2 regions of the Paenarthrobacter sp. genome follow, and region 1 is predicted to be linked to the other one. Evidence: predicted binding sites of a transcription regulator. Region 1 holds the regulator's gene; the other holds the start of a gene.
What was found. Region 1 encodes Rex, which represses fermentation and respiration genes when NADH is low (regulators of the CRP and FNR family bind a similar motif). Its sites were predicted from a motif close to CTTGTGAANNNNTTCACAAG; they were not measured.
Positions count from the first base shown of each region.

Region 2: a site for Rex is predicted at 1,821-1,840, ahead of RIF72_RS17515 (queuosine precursor transporter). Genes of this name have one in related genera too.

Region 1 is NZ_JAPSHI010000012.1:98,338-102,753, forward strand. Features, by position in the region: gene RIF72_RS10970 (DUF559 domain-containing protein) at 1-579, opposite strand, end outside; gene RIF72_RS10975 (HAD-IB family hydrolase) at 759-1,619, opposite strand; gene RIF72_RS10980 (glutaredoxin family protein) at 1,755-2,009, shown strand; gene RIF72_RS10985 (redox-sensing transcriptional repressor Rex) at 2,086-2,793, shown strand; gene RIF72_RS10990 (hypothetical protein) at 2,841-3,602, opposite strand; gene RIF72_RS10995 (hypothetical protein) at 3,865-4,416, opposite strand, start outside.
Region 2 is NZ_JAPSHI010000031.1:22,289-26,704, forward strand. Features, by position in the region: gene RIF72_RS17500 (hypothetical protein) at 1-148, opposite strand, end outside; gene RIF72_RS17505 (TIGR01777 family oxidoreductase) at 194-1,108, opposite strand; gene RIF72_RS17510 (TetR family transcriptional regulator) at 1,105-1,767, opposite strand; gene RIF72_RS17515 (queuosine precursor transporter) at 1,988-2,698, shown strand; gene tgt (tRNA guanosine(34) transglycosylase Tgt) at 2,795-4,120, opposite strand; gene RIF72_RS17525 (SRPBCC domain-containing protein) at 4,168-4,416, opposite strand, start outside.

The DNA of each region.
Region 1 (4,416 bases):
TCTTGCCCGAACAACCCCCTGCAGATTCTTGTGTCTCTCCACCAATTTGCGGAGAGCTTCGAGTGTAGTGAACGGTGTCTCGCGTCCTTCGAAGTCCGGCCGGGGTATGCGAATGAGCTCGTCACCCATGCAGACGAGGTCGCGGACCGGCAGGCGTCGTGCGAGATCCAGCCAGGTGCGCGCCCGAGTGCTCATCCAGATGCCCTGGACATGCTCAATCTCGTCCTCAGCGGCTACTACCGTGTGTCCGATCACTCCTTTGCGCCGCACTGACGGGAGATGCCGGGGCTTGCTAAGGTGCAATTCGTTGGAATCTGACAACCAGGGTGGGAGGCATGTCCCCTGTAACCTGGCGGCGGTTACATGGGAGATCCAAGCACCGGGAGTTGCCGCCGACAGCGATCTTGCAGCCGCCGACAGCTCGAAATCCCAGTCGGAAGGCCGGTAAAGACCACGGCTAACCCCTTCGATCTTGACGCGATTCCATAGGTGCCACTGCTTAAGGCCTGCTGCTTCGGCTTCATCGCGAGTGAAGGGTGCAGTGGTGAGTCGGGGAGGAAGCGGGGTGGCATTCTGCATACCGGCATTCTTGCCCAGAAAGCCTTGAGTCGTCGGAAGTTATCCACAGGCTAGTCGAGGTGCCCGAGGGATGTGCGAGAGCGTTGGGTTTATGCCCGAGGGATGTGCGAGAGCGTTGGGTTTATGCCCGAGGGATGTGCGAGAGCGTTAGGTTTATGCCCGAGGGATGTGCGAGAGCGTTAGCCGCGGGGGCCGCGGAATTTTGAGAAGCCACGCCACAATCCGTACACAGCTCCGCCGACTGTCGCGGCTTTGAGGCCGAGCGTGGCCGCGCGGCGTCCGGAGCGGAAGTCGTACACGGGCCAATTGTTCTCACGAGCGTGCCGCCTCAGCTTCGCGTCCGGGTTGATGACCACGGGATGCCCCACCATGGTGAGCAAGGGGATGTCGTTGGCGGAGTCGCTGTACGCCCAGCAGTGGTCCAGATCCAGTCCCTCGCGGTCGGCCACGAGTTGGACCGCGATCGCCTTTGCAGGTCCGTGGAGGATGTCGCCAACCAACTTCCCTGTGTAGACGCCTTCGTCCACCTCGCCCACGGTGCCCAAAGCCCCGGTCAGGCCGAGCCGGGTGGAAATGACGGTGGCCACCTCAATGGGCGTAGCAGTCACGAGCCACACCTTCCGGCCGACCCGAAGGTGCTGTTCTGCCAGCGCTTTGGTTCCCGGCCAGATCCTCGACTCGATCATCTCGTCATAGACCTCTTCGCCCAAGGCCCTGATGTCATCCACGGTGATGCCGGCAGCAAGGGTCAGTGCGGAGTCGCGAACGGAGTGGACGTCTTCCATGTTTTCGCCGCGCATGACGAACTTGAACTGCTTCCAAGCGAATCCGGCAGCCTGGGAAAGTGTGAACGCTTTGCGTTCGTACATTTTGCGCGCCACGTGGAAGAGGCTTGCACCCTTCATCAACGTATTGTCGACGTCGAAGAAGGCGGCTTCGCCAGCGTGCTTGCGCACGAGATCCTGTTTCGCCGCGTCTTTCTGCGCGGTGTTTTGCACCAAGGCATCTGCGACCACGGCGGCGTTCTTCTCCTCGGGCATGCCTTGAGTCTAGTCAATCGCCGGGGCCTGCGTTGAGGACGCACGGCGGTGTCACCGAAGGGCGCGGGATGTGAGCGAGCGTTGGTGGGAAGGGCGCGGGATGTGAGAGAGCGTCGGGGCGGTTACCTTTGAGACATGGCTATTCCCGACGTCGTACTCCTTACCAAAGCTGACTGCCACCTCTGCACGGAAGCGCGTGCCGCCGTCGAGCGCGTCACGAAAAGCCTTGGCATGCAGTGGACTGAGCAGAAGATCGACGGCGACTTACAACTGCAGGAGCGCTTTGGAGAGGAGATCCCTGTGGTGCTGGTAGACGGCATTCAGCGGGATTTCTGGAAGATCGACGAGGAACGGCTCACCCGCACTCTGAAGAAAGTCCTGGAGGGCTGAAGGTGGGGTTACCCGTAAGTAATGGCTTTTGTTGAGTCCGGCCGGGGGTCATAGAGTGGAACAACAAAGCGACGCAATGGAGAATACCGTGACTGCGCTGGAACCGTCCCCGGACGCAACAACCGGGGACAACGAACCTGCCACCAAGCAGATCCCGCCCGCGGCTGTGGCCCGGATGACTCTCTATTTACGCGCGCTCAACTCACTTTTGGCCGAAGGCGTGGAACGCGTTTCCTCGGAAGCCTTGGCGGAGGCATCGGGCGTCAGTTCTTCCACGCTACGCAAAGACCTCTCCTACGTCGGTTCCTACGGGACCCGGGGCGTTGGCTATGAAGTCCAGTACCTGAGCCGGCACATCGCCGCCGCACTCGGCCTAACGCACGACTGGAAGGTCGCGATTGTGGGTGCCGGTAACCTCGGCAAAGCCCTCGCACGGTACGGCGGCTTCGAGTCCCGGGGCTTCGACGTTGTGGCTATCTTTGACGCGGACCCCATGGTGATCGGCAACGAGGTGGGCTGGTTGCGGGTGAGTGATTCGGCCGAGCTGGAGCGCGTCCTGGAACGCACCCATACCAACATGGTGGTGCTGGCGCTACCTGCGACCGTGGCTCAAGCTGTGTGCGACCGCGTCATTGCCGCCGGAATCCGGAGCATCCTGAGCTTCGCACCGGTGCTGCTGCAGGTCCCCCCTCACGTCAACCTCCGCAAGGTGGATATGGCAACCGAGCTCCAGATCCTGGCCTACCACGCACAACGGGCGCAGACACCGGGCCAGGCTGTTTAGCCTTTACCGGGTCCGCGCCCGCGTTTAGTACTTGGAAGCGTGACGGTTTAGCGGCCGTAGGGGTTCTGGTACGGGTTCCCGAAAGGCTGGGCCTTACGGAAATACGGAGCCGACGCCGGCAGGTACAGCATGACTATCGCTGCAACGCCCAGCAGGATCACGACGAGCTGCATCATGCCGTAGGTTGCGCCGAACTGGAACAAGCCGGTGAGGCCCAGAACAGAGATAGCAGCGAACACGGTGCCCAGGATCCTGGCCCAGTTCTTGCCCTTCCGGACGGGGAAGGCGACCAGCGCGTAAAGGCCCAATGAGAAGATGGCACCGACTATGGCGCCCACTGCGATGGCACCGCGCATCCCCTCAATGGATTCCGCAGGGAACTCAGTGCCCTGCTGTGCGGCCTGCTGGTTCATCACGTTAATGAAGGCATCGGCTCCGGTGGTGGCCAAGAGCAGCGAGCTGATGGCAGACAGGATACCTGCGGCAATGATCATCCAGAACGCGTAATTAACCATTGGAGGGATAGTGGTGGGGCCGGGCTGCTGGCTCGGCCAGTTGTTGCCCTGGCCATACTGCGGAGCTCCGGGAGCTTGGCCATACGGGGAAGGCTGCTGTCCGTACTGCGGTGCGGCGGGGGACTGCTGTCCGTACTGCGGTGCGGCGGGGGACTGCTGTCCGTACTGCGGCGCGGCGGGGGACTGCTGACCATATTGGGGTGCCGGAGGCTGCGGCGCGGAAGGCTGGGAGCCGTGCTGCTCGGGCTTGTTGTCGTCGCCCGGGTTCGAGGGCGGGTACGGAGGGTTGCTCATGGCATTCCTTTGCTTGTTCGACTGCTGGTGCGGCCGCCGGGATCAGCAAAATGACCCTGCCCCCAGCGTGGTTCTGGTACCACCGTACCCCCAGCGTCCGACACTGCAGATGATCACACGCAGGTATTTCAAGCTCACGGGAAAAATCATCATCTCGGCTTACGCCTTCATGATGAAGGCCGCGAGATCCGAGAGGATCTGACCGCGGCCTTCAGTCTCGCTCTACCGCCGGTAACGCACGACGGCGGCAGTTGGGTCACTGCTAAGCGTGGCCCTTCACGGCCTTGAACCAGAGCTGCGAATTGGGCAGCCACATCAGTACAACAGCAACTGCGCTCACCAGGAAGCCGAACCAGTTGCCGCCCAAGCCCATGCCGGAACCGCCACCACTTGCCGCTCCGAAGATGGCCAGCAGTAAGGAAACACCGGCCAGGATGGTCAACGCGAGCCGGGCCCACTCTTTGCCTTCCTTCATCTTCATGGCCAGGACCACTTGTGCGGCGGCTACCGCCAAGGTGATCAGGAGAAGGATCAGCGCGATGGCGGCGAATCCCGGAGCGAATGCGAAGGCAGCGATGACGGCAAAGAAAGCGATGAGGCCAAACAGCAGGCCCAGGAGTCCGGAGATCACCCAGATGAAGTAGGAAACCTTTAACTCCGTTGGCAGGCCTTGGGTTTTGAACATCCCCGAGAAGCCGCCTTGCGGCATGACGTCGTTGAAACTACGCGGTCCGTCAGTGGGCATTTCGAAGTGGAATCCGGGCTGAGCCGGTCCGGGCTGTGAGTACTGGCCCGGTTGCGACGGCGGTTGGTA
Region 2 (4,416 bases), on a different contig from region 1:
AGAACGTCAAGTGCGCCACGGATATGCCCAGAGTCAGTCCCTTGCCTCCCAGCACCACCCGATCCTTTGGTCCGTAGCGCCATCCTGTGGATGGGCTCCTTGTTGCCAGCGCGCACTCTTCATCGATTGACCAAGGGTCATGGCTCATGACTACCTCCGAGTGATGTGAGCGAGCGTTCGGCTGAAGGGGCGATTATGTGAGCGAGCGTTTGGCTTTGCCCTCGGCGATCTCGTTGAGCGCGCCGGCCAGCGAAGGATACTCAAACGCGAACCCGGCGTCGAGCAGTTTCCGGGGCTCCACCCATCGGCTCTTCAGTACAAGCTCTGTTTGTGTACGGATCAGGATGGCGCCGGCTTCAAGCAGCCAGGCCGGCGTTGGGATGCCGAACGGGACACCCATGCTTTGCCGGACAAGTGACATCAGCTCGCGGTTGTCCACAGGATAGGGCGTTGCCGCGTTAACTGGACCGGTCAGCTCAGCGTGGGTGTGCACGAACAACACCGTCCTAAACAAGTCCTCCACGTGGATCCAGCTGAACTTTTGCGTGCCATGGCCCATGTGCCCGCCCAGCCCCAGCCGAGCAAGGTTCCGGAGCGGGCTCATGACGCCACCCGCGCCGAGAACGATCGCGATCCGAAGCGCCACCTTTCGAGTGCCCGGAGCAACGGCAGCCGCCAACTCGTCCTCCCAAGCACGGGCAACGTCCACGGAGAATCCGCTTCCCGGTTCGCCGGTGACCTCAGACTGAGGACCATCTTCCGCATGCCGGTAGATGGTGCCGGTACTTGAGTTGATCCAGGTTCTGGGCCGTTCGGCACATCGAGCAGCGGCGCGTCCCAAAGCGCGAGTCGTGAGGACCCGGGAGTCCAGAATCTCGCGCCGGTGCCGCTCGTCGTATCGGCAATTCACGGAGCGTCCGGCGAGGTTCACCAGCAGTTCGGCGCCGTCAAGCGCTTTGGTGATGGCGCCGTCGTCGTGCCATTGAGCGTCAGCCGACGTGTCCCGCCCAACTGTCCGGACCTGCCACCCTTCGTCAATGAACCGCTGCGTGAAGTAGCTGCCAATGAAGCCACTAGCGCCGGCAATCACCACCGTCCTCGGCATCACGAGTCTTCCTTGACGCGTCGCACGAGCCCCAGGACGTCGTCGAACACCTTGCTGACGCCGGGAATTTTCGCCAATGACAGGCCGCGCGCCACCAGAGGAGCGGCGCCGTCGATAAGTTTTCGTGTACGGCGTTGTCCTTCGGAGCGGTCGTAGACCCAGAACAGCGCCACGCCCATGTAAGCCAGCCACAGCAGCTCGGGTAGATCGCCGCGCAACTTTTTCGCGACGGCGGGGGAGGAACCTTCGACGGCGGACCGGAAGATCGCGAGCGAGGCCTCGCGGGCGGCGGTGGACGCCTCGCCGAACGGGTTGACGGGCGACGTCGGCCGGATCGCCGTCGCGATGAAATCGGAACCGAACTGGTGGTACGGCGCCATGACGTCGATACCGGAGTGCAGAACTGCTTTGAGGCGCCCCGCGAGATCCTGGACGCCTTCGAGGGCCTGCGCAGCCATTGTGGCGTGTTCGTCCTGTACCTGGATGTAGAGCTCTTGGACGAGCTCGTCCTTGGAAGCGAAGTAGTAGTAGGCGTTGCCGACGGAGACTCCAGCCTCCTGCGCAATTGCGCGCATGGTGGTCTTCTCAAAGCCGATTTCACGGAACATCTTCAGCGCGACGTTGGCCACGAGCTGCCGGGTCTGCTCACTCTTTGCTGCCATGGTGCCGCTCCTCAATCGAATTTTGAACGTGTTCAAGGATGAGTATGACATGGCTTCTGAACATGTTCAAAAGATGATGGTTGTGCAGACAGGAAAGTACAGGCGCGGAGTGGGAGAATGGAATCGGTGCCGGGCCGGATGCCCCACCAACCACAGTGCTAATACAGCGGGGCAGTCTTACTACGGACGCCTGCGCGAACCACTAAGAAATGGATGACCCATGCCCTCGCCCTCAGGCTCCAGTACTTTGAGCAAGCCCGCACCGCGCTTCGCTTCGATCGGCTCGCCGTATTTCGGCATCATGCTGGCCATCATGGCCGTAGTGCTGATCCTGTCCAACATCGGCGCCTCCAAGGGCGTAGTGTTCGGGCCGATTATCACTGACGGCGGCTTCTTCCTGTTCCCCCTCGCATACATCCTGGGTGACGTGATGAGCGAGGTCTACGGGTTCAAGGTGGCACGAAAGGCCATCATCACCTCGTTCGCGCTCTCGGTGTTCGCATCGCTCTGCTACTGGATCATCATCGTGCTGCCGGGCTTCAATGACGAGTACGGCACAGCCAAGCAGGCAGCCATCGAAGGTGCCCTGGGCCCGGTTCCGCTGATCGTCCTCGGTTCACTGCTCGCTTTCCTGGCCGGGCAGACCATCAACTCCTGGATCCTGGTGAAGATGAAGGAGCGCACTGGCGAGAAGTCTCTGTGGGCGCGCCTGATGGGCTCGTCCGTGGTGGGCGAATTCGTTGACACCCTGATCTTCTGCAGCATCGCGGCGTCGGTCATCGGCATCACGGACTTCGGCTCGTTCCTGAACTACGTCCTGGTTGGCTTCGTCTACAAGACGGCCGTGGAATTCCTGTTCGTACCCGTCACCGTGCTGGTTGTTGGCTGGATCAAGAAGCGAGAGCCGAGCTACGGAGTAGCCGCGGCCTAGCCTCCGCAGGGGCCCATTTCGATGGCTTGCTGCGCACCATGCCGTGCGTTCGGCACGGTGCGCAGCCTAGCCCCGAAACGGACCGGCGATGGCGCGCTACGAGTAGTACCGGCCCAGCGTCTCCGCCTTGAACTCGAAGAATTCCCCGGATTCGATGGCCAGGCGGGCGTCGTCCACCATCTTCACCACGAAGCGTTCGTTATGGATGGAGATCAGGGTTGCCGAGAGCATTTCCTTGGCCTTGAAGAGGTGGTGGATGTAGGCCCGTGAATAGTTCAGGCAGGTGTAGCAATCGCAGCCGTCCTGCAACGGCCCAAAGTCCGTCTTGTACTTAGCGCCGGACAAGTTGAAGCGGCCAAAGGGTGTGTAGAACGCGGAGTTCCGGGCAACACGGGTGGGGGAGACGCAGTCGAAAGTGTCGGCACCGTTCTCGATGGCCGTGAAGATGTCGTCCGGTTCGGAGATCCCGAGCAGGTGCCGGGGTTTGTCCTCGGGAAGTTCCTCGTTGCACCAGCGCACAATGGTGCCCAGGTTTTCCTTCTCCAACGCACCTCCGATCCCGTACCCGTCAAAGGGCATGGCGCCCAGATCCTGGCAGGCCTTCCTTCGCAGGTCCTCATACTGGGCTCCCTGAATGACACCAAACAGCGCTTGGTATGGCTTACCCACACGGGAAGCGGTCAACGAAGCGTGTTCCTCCAGGCATCGCAGGGCCCACAGCCGCGTTCGCTCCAACGACTCCTCTTGGTAGGCCCGGGAGTTCTGCAACGTGGTGAGCTCGTCAAAGGCGAACATGATGTCCGCGCCGATCTGGTGCTGGACCTGCATGGAGATTTCGGGGGAGAAGCGGTGCCGATCCCCGTTGAGGTGGGATTTGAACCAGACACCGTCGTCGTCAATGTGTGCCAGCCGCTCCTTGCCGGGCGCTACTGCATCGTCCGGTCCTGAGCTGTCCACGTTCTTCATGTCGATGACTTTTTTGAACCCCGAGCCAAGGCTCATCACTTGGAATCCGCCCGAGTCAGTGAAGGTGGGCCCCGACCAGTTCATGAACGCGCCAAGCCCGCCAGCGGCGTCGAGGATCACCGGCCCCGGTTGCAGATACAGGTGGTAGGCGTTGGCAAGCACAGCCTGCGCGCCGAGCTCGGCGATGGACTCCGGCAGCACTGCCTTCACGGTTGCTTTGGTCCCGACGGCGATGAACGCGGGCGTCTGGATGGTCCCGTGCGGTGTGGTGATGGTTCCGGTTCGGCCCAGGAAAGAGCCTCCGTTTACTTCCACCTGGGCGTCCGACGGGGAGCACGTTTCAGTTAGGCGCTGGCCCACAGAAAAGGAGAACTCGGATTGCCGGTCGGACAATCCGGGCAAGTCAGGCCGGGTGGGAGCAGGGGAAGATGCAGGGGCAGATGAGGAAGCTGGCACGCTACCAAGTGTGCCAGCTTTACGGCAGGTAACCTTCCGAAGAAACCCTACGAACCGTAGTTCTCAGCCTTCCAGTTGTCCCACGAGGACCGGATGTCCGCTAATGTGTGGGCGCCCAAATCGTAGGTGGAGGCAATCACCATGGAGCCGCCGTCGGGCCTTTTCTCCGGAATCGGCAGTTGCTCCGCCACGATCAGCAGTCCGTCCCCATGCTCGGCGTAGCTGTGCACAGTGAGGCCCACCTGGTGACGGCTCTTGAACCAGACCTTGCCGGAGATCTTCTCACCGGTGGCAAG